2 regions of the Paenibacillus sp. LjRoot56 genome follow, and region 1 is predicted to be linked to the other one. Evidence: riboswitches for the same ligand, from Rfam matches in the RefSeq annotation. Region 1 holds a riboswitch; the other holds the start of a gene.
What was found. Region 1 has a riboswitch for ZMP and ZTP ahead of rpiB (ribose 5-phosphate isomerase B). Riboswitches for the same ligand answer to the same signal wherever they lie in the genome.

Region 1 (5,110 bases):
TGTGTGCCACATCCCTGTCCCAGCTCACTGCGCTATCTCTACATGTCCAAGCCGTATCCACGTGATGAAACGGACCCAACGGGTGATCGGCAACCGCATAGGCGATTTCGGAATGCGTGACCCATGCCTCAAAACCAGCACGTTCAGGCCAACGCGAATAATACAAGTAATACCTCCCCTCCGCATCTTGTGTCATCGATCCACACCAAACATGCCATCCATCTAGCTCGAACTTCGCCCCAGCCGGCACAGGCCGAAGCATCTCCTGAAAATTCATGTACACCTCTCCTAGCTGTGTAAGTGTTTACATTCGTACAGAACCAGTGTAAGGCGTCTGCCGCGCTGAAAGGTTTCATATTTTCGTAAGATGGTTTGAAGTTTTGGGATATGTGTTTGGAAGATTGGTGTGAACTGACCTTGGCTTGGCGCAGGATTGTGGCTGGCTTGTGGCTGGTGAGTGCATGGTGACTGGCGAGCGGTGTTTAGATGTATAAACTACAGCTAATTTTCTCGATTCTAACGTGTCGTCGTGAATAGATGGAAAAAGTACAGCTAATGTATCTCATACATGCTGAATCGAGCGAAACGAAGGAATTTACCTACAGGATATACAGTTAATCCTTCCGATTTGAGAAATAAGCTTCAAACAGATGGAGAAAATCCAGTTAGTTCGCGGGGCAGCCGGGAGTTGCGGTGGGGATGTGAACAAAAAAAGACCAGCTCCTATGAGCTGGCCCTATAAAAATAGCTATTAGTAAGTCAAACCTGGGTAAAGCGGGAATTGTGCCGTTAGATCAGACACCATACCACGAGCTTTCTCAAGCGTAGCTTCGTCTTTCGGATTTTTCAAAGTAAGACCGATAACCTTCGCAATGGTTTTCATTGCCTCTTCGTCCATACCACGGGAAGTAACAGCCGGTGTACCCAAACGGATACCGCTTGTTACGAACGGGCTAGTTGGGTCGAAAGGAATTGCGTTTTTGTTCGCTGTAATACCGATCTCATCCAAAACGTGCTCTGCGTCTTTACCGGAGATGTTAAGGTTACGCAAGTCAACCAACATCAAGTGATTGTCCGTACCGCCGGAAACAAGGTTGATACCTTCAGCTGTAAGAGCGGTTGCCAAAGCTTGTGCGTTGTTGATTACGTTTTGACCGTACACTTTGAAATCCGGTTGAAGAGCCTCACCGAAGGAAACAGCTTTCGCTGCAATTGTATGCATCAAAGGTCCACCTTGGGAACCAGGGAATACCGCTTTATCGATTGCTGCAGCCCAAGCTTTCTTCGTAAGGATCATACCGCCGCGAGGACCGCGAAGCGTTTTGTGTGTTGTTGTTGTAACGAAATGTGCGTGTGGTACTGGGTTCGGGTGCAAGCCAGCTGCAACTAGACCAGCGATATGCGCCATATCAACGAAGAACAATGCGCCTACATCGTTAGCGATCGAAGCCAATGCTTCGAAATCAATCGTACGCGGGTATGCACTTGCACCAGCTACGAGCATGCGAGGCTTATGTTTGAAAGCTGCTTTACGAACATCATCATAGTCGATGCGGAAATCTTTTTCGCTTACGCCATAAGCTACGAAGTTGTAAAGGATACCGGAAGCATTTACTGGGCTACCGTGTGTTAAGTGACCACCATGCGCAAGGTTCATACCAAGAACCGTGTCACCAGGGTTTAGAGCTGCCAAGTAAACAGCCATGTTCGCTTGTGCACCGGAATGCGGTTGAACGTTCGCGTGCTCAGCACCGAAAAGCTCTTTCGCGCGGTCACGAGCGATATCTTCCACGATGTCTACGTACTCACAGCCACCATAGTATCTTTTGCCTGGGTAGCCTTCTGCGTATTTGTTCGTAAGTACAGTACCCATAGCTTCAAGAACGGCTTGGCTCACGATGTTCTCGGAAGCGATTAGCTCGATTTTGTCGCGTTGACGGCCAAGCTCAAGGTTCATTGCTTCTACGATTTTCGGATCTTGCTTGCTCAAAAAGTTTGTCATCTCATATTCCTCCTAAGGATAATCGTTAATAATAAATTAGCAATCTGCATCAGGTGCAGCTTGTTGATAAAGTTGATCCGCCAGATCTGCGGAATATACAGCTCTAGTACCACCGATGAGCTTCGGCCTAGTGAATGCCATAGTGACATAAGCCTGGCCAATATGGCGAACCAGCGGCCTTACGGGAACAGCGACTCTGCGCAGATGCATCCCAATAAGCGTTGAGCCAATATCGATGCCTGCATGCGCTTGAATCGTCTCGACAACAACCGGCTTCAAGAAGTGTCTGTACGCATAAGAGGCCATCGAACCCCCTGCCTTCGGCACGGGAATCACAGATACCGGTTCAAGCTGCGGAGCCAGCGCCAGCAACTCTTCTTCCACAATCAGCGCACGATTCAAATGCTCGCAGCACTGATAGGCTGCATGCAGCCCGAATTCGCCGCAAATGCGCGCAACCGTCTCAAAAATCGGCTTCGCTGCATTAAGCGTACTCGATGTCCCAATCTGATGCCCGAGAATTTCACTCGTACTCGTACCGATCACAAGAATGTTACCAGGGCGAAGCCCGCCCACTGTAACCAGCTCTCGCAGATTCGCTTCCAAAGCTTCCGCTGCTGCTATAGGGTCAAATACGGAATCACTCATTATGCATCCTCATTTCTAGGGATGTACCGTGAAACGATCTTCGATGCTCTGCACTTTGTTGATGCGATTCTTATGGCGGACACCTTCAGAAAACTCGGTCTCTAACCAGATTTTAACGATTTCTTCCGCTACGCCAGGTCCAACTACTCGCTCACCCATCGCTAGCACGTTCGTATCATTATGTTCGCGCGTCGCTTTCGCGGAGAAGAGGTCATGCACAAGTGCACAGCGAATTCCCGGAACTTTATTGGCAGCAATGGACATCCCAATGCCAGTTCCACAAAGCAGAATCCCTTTATCTGCCTCGCCTGAAACGACTTTTTCGCAAACTTGAAGTGCATAATCCGGATAATCGACGGAGTCGCCGCAGCTGCATCCGAAATCGATCACTTGATGACCTAATGATTCAATAAAAGGAATGATAACATCTTTCAAACGATAGCCTGCATGATCTGCACCTAAAGCAATTTTCATGAATAAAACGCTCCTTTTTGACTGTTCGAATCCGACCATCCTATTATATCCCAAAGCTCACCAAAAACGAAAAAAAGAGCGCACACGCTAAAAAACGCGCGTTGCTCTTTTGCCCAGGCGACCGGCCGTATAGCTCAATGCTCCATTGTGGTTACTCCCACTCGTCGCCAGTTACATTGAGTCTTGCTTGTTATTTGTATTTTATCGCATTCCCAGCAATGTGTAAAGCTCTATTGGCCTATCCCACTGAGGGCCTTTATGGAAAAAGCAAACGTCCGAGTTAACCTCGGAAGACTAGCGTATTTTTTTTACCAATTTATCTAGGCTCCGACTAATTTCCTCGGCTGTATACCGATAATCGGCTAGTGATCCACCATAAGGATCTGAAATATCATAGTCTGGAATTGTGTTTTCCAGCGCATACATACGGCTTCTTTCTTCCACAGATACCGTCTGAGATAGCGCTTGTTTGAGCTGAAGCTCTGTCGCAAGCTGCTCTCGCTCCTCAATCGCATTGAGAATGCGAGCATCGTCCTCTACATACTCTTTGAGCGTATACGTCTTCTCGACCGCATGAGGAAAGCGTCCAATCACGGTACGTTTATGACCCGTCGTCATCGTCAAGACCAGATCAGCCCAATCGACATCCGCAGCACTAATCGCTAGCGAACTAATCGATTCCTTGAAACCCGCTTCATGAAGAAGTGACTGGCTGTTTCTCGATATCGGACCACCCGTCATTGCAGATACACCTGCCGAACGGACCTCCGCCGCAAGCCCCTCTTGATGCACCCTCATACGCAGCAAACCTTCAGCTAACGGACTGCGGCACGTATTTCCTGTACAGACAAATAGAATTCGCAACATGAAATCCTCCCTAGAATAAACGGCTATACCACCGTTCGTACTTACACGTATTGTATCATAGTAAAAACTTGATCCCAAACCCTAATAGGATAAGTCCACCGAATGCCTCACCATATTCCCCAACCCAACCGCTAACTCGTCTTCCTAGCAGCAAGCCCGCTATTGAGAGTAAGCCGCCAAATAGACCGAAGATCAGTACGGTAAGCACAATGTCCGTCGCAAACATCCCAAGAGAAACACCCACTGAGAAGGAATCTATACTAACACTGAGTGCAAATATAATAAGCCCCCATAACGTTCGATGATCGAAGGCCGAAGCCTCTTCCCCGCGTATCGAGCTATATACCATATGTGCGCCAAGCAAAATAAGTAAACATCCCCCTGCCGCCGTAGCGACATTTCCCAGAAGGAGGGAGACATACTGCCCCATAAACATCCCCATCAATGGCATGAGCACGTGAAAGAGACCGATAATTATGCTGATTTTCAAAATATCCAACAGACGAATGCCCTTCATCCCTATGCCAATTCCTAACGAAAAAGCATCTAGGCCCAAAGCAATCGCCATTATTCCAATTGTCATGAGTTGCCCAACTTGTACCCCAGATGCGAGCATAGCACGATCCCCCTTGTCCACGATTCTTTCTCAAGATATGCGGACAAACTGGGAATCATGCTAATTTAGAGGAGAACCCGCTCGTGGCCTGCTGCTTTGAGCAGTCGATTCATAATGGCGCTGCCAATCCCTGCATCTGGAACACCTTCTGCAACAATATAGCTAATGCCTTTGTGATCAAAAGTCCGCAGAGCGGCATAAAGATCTCGAGCTATTGTTTCTGGCTGTGACAAGGAGCCGCATGCGACAACGAGATCCGCTCGGTATCCGCCTACTCTTTCTTCAAAAGTGAGAATACCCGTTGACTCTCCCCGTGACTTTGCGGCATCGATATCGCGTTGAATCCATGCGGAGACTTCTAGCTCGTCGTCCCCTTGAACGATATGCATATAGCCTTTCGGCGCATAGTGCGTGTACTTCATACCTGGCGCACGAGGCGTATCCGCAGCTTCAACCTCTGTCGGTTCAGCTACATGAATACGCATATCTGGCAAAACCGCCTG
Region 2 (5,110 bases), on a different contig from region 1:
TTACCTTGCTTATTCAATTTCTCGTTCATATAAATTAGCGCCCCAACCGCGACCATCGAATCTCCCCCGATGAATGAATCCAAGGCTACGATAGTAGTCATTCAATGTGGGGTTATCTGCCATACAATCTAAACGCAACCAGCCTTTACCTTTGTTCTTTATATAGTCCTCTGACCAAGTTAATATCCTGCTGCCGAAACCCTCCCCTTTATATTTTCGCGCGACAACTAAACGGTGTACGTATCCAGCATCATCATGGAACAAGTCTCCCCAAATCTCTTCGTACTGCCACTGGATGGAAAAACAACCAATTATCTCACCGTTCTGACATGCGACAAATACTTCTTGATCATGAATGAAAGATGTTACATAGGTTTTGGTAAACGAATCCTCTCTCCACTGTGTGAATCCCTTTGACAATTGAATCCATTGGGCTGCTTCAACAAACAATTTTTGAATGTCATCTAAATCTTCTATTTGAGCTTTCCTAATACTAAATACATCGTTTTGTTGCTGCGCTGCTGTTTTCTCATCTTTGTGCCAATGATACTCAATTTTAGCAGCGGTTGCGAGAGCTCTTTCTTCGCCAAATAGCCTAGCAACGACATAGAGCGCAGCATCGAATCCCGCGGTAACCCCAGCGGACATCACAATCTTGCCATTATCCACATATCGAACATCCTCAACGATCACAGCACTAGGTGGTGCATTTCCGCGCAATAAATCAAATGCATTTCGATTGGTCGTCACTCGTAAACCGTCAAGTATGTTTGCCTTCGCCAATAAGAGCGCACCTGTGCAAACTGATAGAACGATTTCCGCACTAGCAGCAGTTTGGTTAATCCATGATGTAATCGTTGTGTTGTTCATTTCAGTGCGTGAGCCTAAACCACCGGGTACAATCAAAATGTCTGGCAAAGGGCAATTGTCGAAGCTGTATTTGGGTTGAATCGTAAGGCCGCTGACTGTGTTCACAGGACTTTGCTTTTCGCCTACCGTATAAACCTTGAAATCTTTGCCCCAATTACTCGATACCCCAAACACATCGAATGGACCTGCTATATCCAATAAATCTACCTTTTCATAAATGAGGACCGCCACATTTCTAGCTCGTTCCATTCCATTCTCCTCCTCGAAATAAAAAAAGCATTTGATCGATTGATCAAATACTTTGCCCAGGCGAACGGCTGTTATGGAATATGTGCTCCCCCGTAGTGATCTACGTTTCGCCAGTTACACATACCAAATATTCCCTTTATTATAGTCCGACATATCTGTGAAAATCAAGAATAAATTCTTCAGCCATGCCCTATGTTGTTTAAACTAATTGTGTAATTAAATAAACGGCAGTCACCCACATGATCAATGCTGATGCTTTATTGAGATAATTCATAAATGTGTTCGATTTATCTAATTTCCCAACCTGTCTCCCCACGACGGCAAGAGTAAAAAACCAAATCCATGACACGAGTATACAGGCAATTGCAAATACCAATTTTTCTTTTCCTACATAATGGATAGAACTGGTCCCTATGACTCCAATCGTATCCAAAATCGCATGAGGATTTAAAAGCGAAACCGATGCAGCAAATGCGATCTGCTTCTTAGGTGATAACGCTTTTTCATCGGATGACGTGGCGGCAGGTTTACTTTTCCAAGTCACAATCCCCATATAGATAAGGAACAGGATACCTAATATGAAAAGCACGAACTTAATAGCAGGTATCGTAACGATAACGACGGAAATGCCTAAAATAGCCAAAGTAATAAGTGCCGTATCACAAAGTGATGCTGTTAGAACGACCGGTAACGCCCTAATTAACCGTGGTTGTGTCACACCTTGATTAAAAACAAATACATTTTGAACACCTAACGGCAAGATCAGACCTGCTGATAAAAGAATTCCTTGTAAGATGGCACTAAGCATGATGTATTTCTCCTATCTACAAATCATTGTGAACTTAAATTCTTTTATTCGTATAGCTTCGCATGCTCGCTAAGCACCTCATCAATCGCGCGTCGCGAAATGGCCGCAAGCCCTGGATTCTTGTCTATGTAGTAAGCGTAAGCGATCAATCCGAAGGAAAGTGCCCAGCCGCGCCCTCGCGACCATGTTGCTTCATCGACCGTTAACAAGCTGCGGAAATCCTCTCGGCTCTCCGATGTTAGAAATGTCCATGCCACCATAAGGTCACAGGCAGGATCACCCACGCCTAAGGTACCAAAGTCAATCACAGCGCTAAGTTCGCCCTGTTCAATGAGAAGATTCCCCGGGTGCAAATCTCCATGGATCCAAACACCTTGTCCTTGCCATACGGGAGTTTGAAGGGCCATGTCCCATGCAGCCTCTGCCACGACAGGGTCGATGATTTCTTTTAAACTCTCGATAGCATCTCGAACTGCCGTATCACGCAGCGCTAGTGGTTCGCCCCTGCCAGAATTGTGGGAACCTGGGGCGGGCCCGTCAGTAGGATCCACGGTCTGCATTGCATTAACGAAATGCGCCAACACTGTTGCTGCTTGGTTATAGCTGTCTAATTGTCCAACTGTCGCATTCTCGCCATCCAGCCAACGATACACTGACCAGAAACATGGGTAGTCTTCCGTGGGAACACCCTTTGCAAGTGGTACTGGCATGGATACCGGGATCATCGTGGCTAGCTTTGGAAGCCAACGCTGCTCTTTTTCCACTTGTCCAATAGCCCATTCTGCTCGAGGTAATCGAACCGCCATATCATCACCAAGGCGATAGATCGCATTGTCTGTTCCAGCTGAATCCACAGGCTGTAGGCGCAGCTCTGCCCATTGTGGAAATTGTGAACGGATCAGGTGTTGCACCAGTTTTAAGTCAATAGCAATCTCTTTCGATTGGCTCATTCGAACACTTCCTTTTGCCTAATTCAAGATTGAATGAATTGCCTCCGCCTCTAACTATCCATGACGACCTTTGTCACAAATTTCTCATTACCGAAATCATAACCTGCAAACCAAATTTTCACCTGTTTACCGACTGTTATATCAGAGAATTGTACGGGGCTGCTTCCCTTTCTTAGTTGTGCAATCGGAAGCAGTCTATGTTTTACCCCATCGATTTCAATGCTACGTTCCACATTCGCCAGTTGTAACTAACGCTGTGACCTTACCACTTGCATCACCGGCACCATTATCCAGTGCTATGATTTCAAAACGAAACCCTGTTGCTTGACCTGGATAACTCGTCAGCATCATTCCGTCCGTCCATACTTTAACGGTAGATCCAATCTGGACTTCATTCAGTTGTAACTTTTTCCCCTTGAACTCGATGCGTGCATGATCTGCCATACTATACCATGCAGCATCAGGCATTTTCATGTCTTGACCAATGAATTTATCGGGTGATACAACCAAAAAACTTCCCTTTTCATTAATCGCCGTGATTTTCCCGCTTACTTCGACTTGCTCTTCTACTACCTTTCGATCACCACAACTTGTAATCAGGACACCTATAAGAATCGTACATAGAACCATCGGAGACCAATATCGCTTTGTCCACATGAAATAACCCACCTTTGTTCCACATGATAATACGCAATTCCTGTTGTATGTATTAGACGATCATTTCCAGACGAATGTTTCTATTTCAAACAATTCTTTGGTAAAATAATCATGACTCGCCATCACATCGGTATCATCGATAAGGAGTGTTTTCAATGGCATACGAAGCCAAAATGAAAGAGACGGATAACAGCGTCCTTGAGTTTATCGAAAATGTGGAAAGTGTTAAAAAGCGTGAAGACGCTTATCAATTATTAGATATTTTTGCAGAGGCAACAGGTTATGAAGCGAAAATGTGGGGTCCAAGCATTATTGGTTTTGGCACTTATCATTACAAATATGCATCCGGTCACGAGGGCGATGCTCCGCTAGCTGGTTTCTCGCCGCGAAAAGCCAAAATCAGCTTGTATTTTGCTACAGGCGATACCGATCGAGAAGAATTATTGAAGCAGCTTGGCAAGCATGAGGCTGCAAAAGCCTGTGTATACATCAATAAAGTAGCAGATATCAATGTGGATATATTAAAAGCTCTAATCAGCCAATCGGTTACATTCCTGCAGGAACGTTACCCGAGTCATATCTAAAATAAAAAAAGGGGCCGCCTCCGTGTAGATCTATCTACGCGGGTGCGGCCCCTACTTGCATGTTAAGGGAATAGCCAAGTTCAGGCTGAGCCTATGGGGCTTTATTTTGCTTGAATATAACCTTCTGCTTTAAGCAACTCAGCGATTAGAACCGCACCACCTGCTGCACCGCGCAACGTGTTATGCGACAATCCCACAAATTTATAATCAAACATGGAATCTTCACGCAAACGCCCAACGGAAACGCCCATCCCGCGCTCAATCTCGCGATCTAGCTTCGTTTGAGGTCTATTTTCTTCTTCAAAATAAGTGATGAACTGTTTCGGAGCACTAGGCAGATTCAACTCTTGCGGACGTCCTTTGTAGTTCAACCAGCGAGAAAGAATTTCTTCTTTCGAAGGTTTATTCTCGAAAGATGCAAACACAGTTGCCAAATGTCCGTCCGTTACTGGAACACGAATACATTGCGTCGTAATTAGCGGAGAACTCGCTTTAACGATTTCATTATTTACGATATTGCCCCAGATACGCAGCGGCTCTTGCTCACTTTTCTCTTCTTCCCCACCGATGTAAGGAATAACGTTATCCAACATCTCTGGCCAATCAGTGAAGTTTTTACCTGCGCCTGAGATCGCTTGATACGTCGAAGCAACCACATTCGTAGGTTTAAAATCTAACAAAGCATGAAGCGCTGGTACATAGCTTTGGATCGAGCAGTTCGGTTTAACAGCGATAAAACCTGTCGAAGTGCCCAGACGTTTTCTTTGCGCAGCAATGATTTCAATATGACCTGGATTAACTTCTGGAATAACCATCGGAATATCAGGTGTCCAACGGTGAGCTGAGTTATTTGAGATAACTGGCGTGCCCGTTTTGGCGTAAGCTTCTTCTAACGCTTTAATTTCATCCTTTTTCATATCAACGGCGCAAAAAATAAAATCAACCCCAGTGGCAACTTCCTCCACTTTTGATGCATCTTGCACGATAATTTG

Region 2: it holds a riboswitch for ZMP and ZTP, as region 1 does, so the genes downstream of both, ACSQ8O_RS26980 (GNAT family N-acetyltransferase) here and rpiB (ribose 5-phosphate isomerase B) in region 1, are expected to answer to the same signal.

Annotation. Positions count from the first base shown of each region.
Region 1 covers NZ_CAXURV020000001.1:242,439-247,548, forward strand. The annotation lists gene ACSQ8O_RS01070 (glycoside hydrolase family protein) at 1-277, opposite strand, end outside; gene glyA (serine hydroxymethyltransferase) at 752-2,002, opposite strand; gene ACSQ8O_RS01080 (TIGR01440 family protein) at 2,039-2,650, opposite strand; gene rpiB (ribose 5-phosphate isomerase B) at 2,666-3,124, opposite strand; ZMP/ZTP riboswitch at 3,229-3,309, opposite strand; gene ACSQ8O_RS01090 (low molecular weight protein arginine phosphatase) at 3,419-3,991, opposite strand; gene ACSQ8O_RS01095 (manganese efflux pump MntP) at 4,047-4,607, opposite strand; gene ACSQ8O_RS01100 (L-threonylcarbamoyladenylate synthase) at 4,673-5,110, opposite strand, start outside.
Region 2 covers NZ_CAXURV020000004.1:290,951-296,060, forward strand. The annotation lists gene ACSQ8O_RS26980 (GNAT family N-acetyltransferase) at 10-1,119, opposite strand; ZMP/ZTP riboswitch at 1,167-1,247, opposite strand; gene ACSQ8O_RS26985 (LysE/ArgO family amino acid transporter) at 1,319-1,927, opposite strand; gene ACSQ8O_RS26990 (aminoglycoside phosphotransferase family protein) at 1,972-2,877, opposite strand; gene ACSQ8O_RS26995 (hypothetical protein) at 2,928-3,110, opposite strand; gene ACSQ8O_RS27000 (DUF3221 domain-containing protein) at 3,100-3,534, opposite strand; gene ACSQ8O_RS27005 (DUF1801 domain-containing protein) at 3,690-4,118, shown strand; gene asd (aspartate-semialdehyde dehydrogenase) at 4,220-5,110, opposite strand, start outside.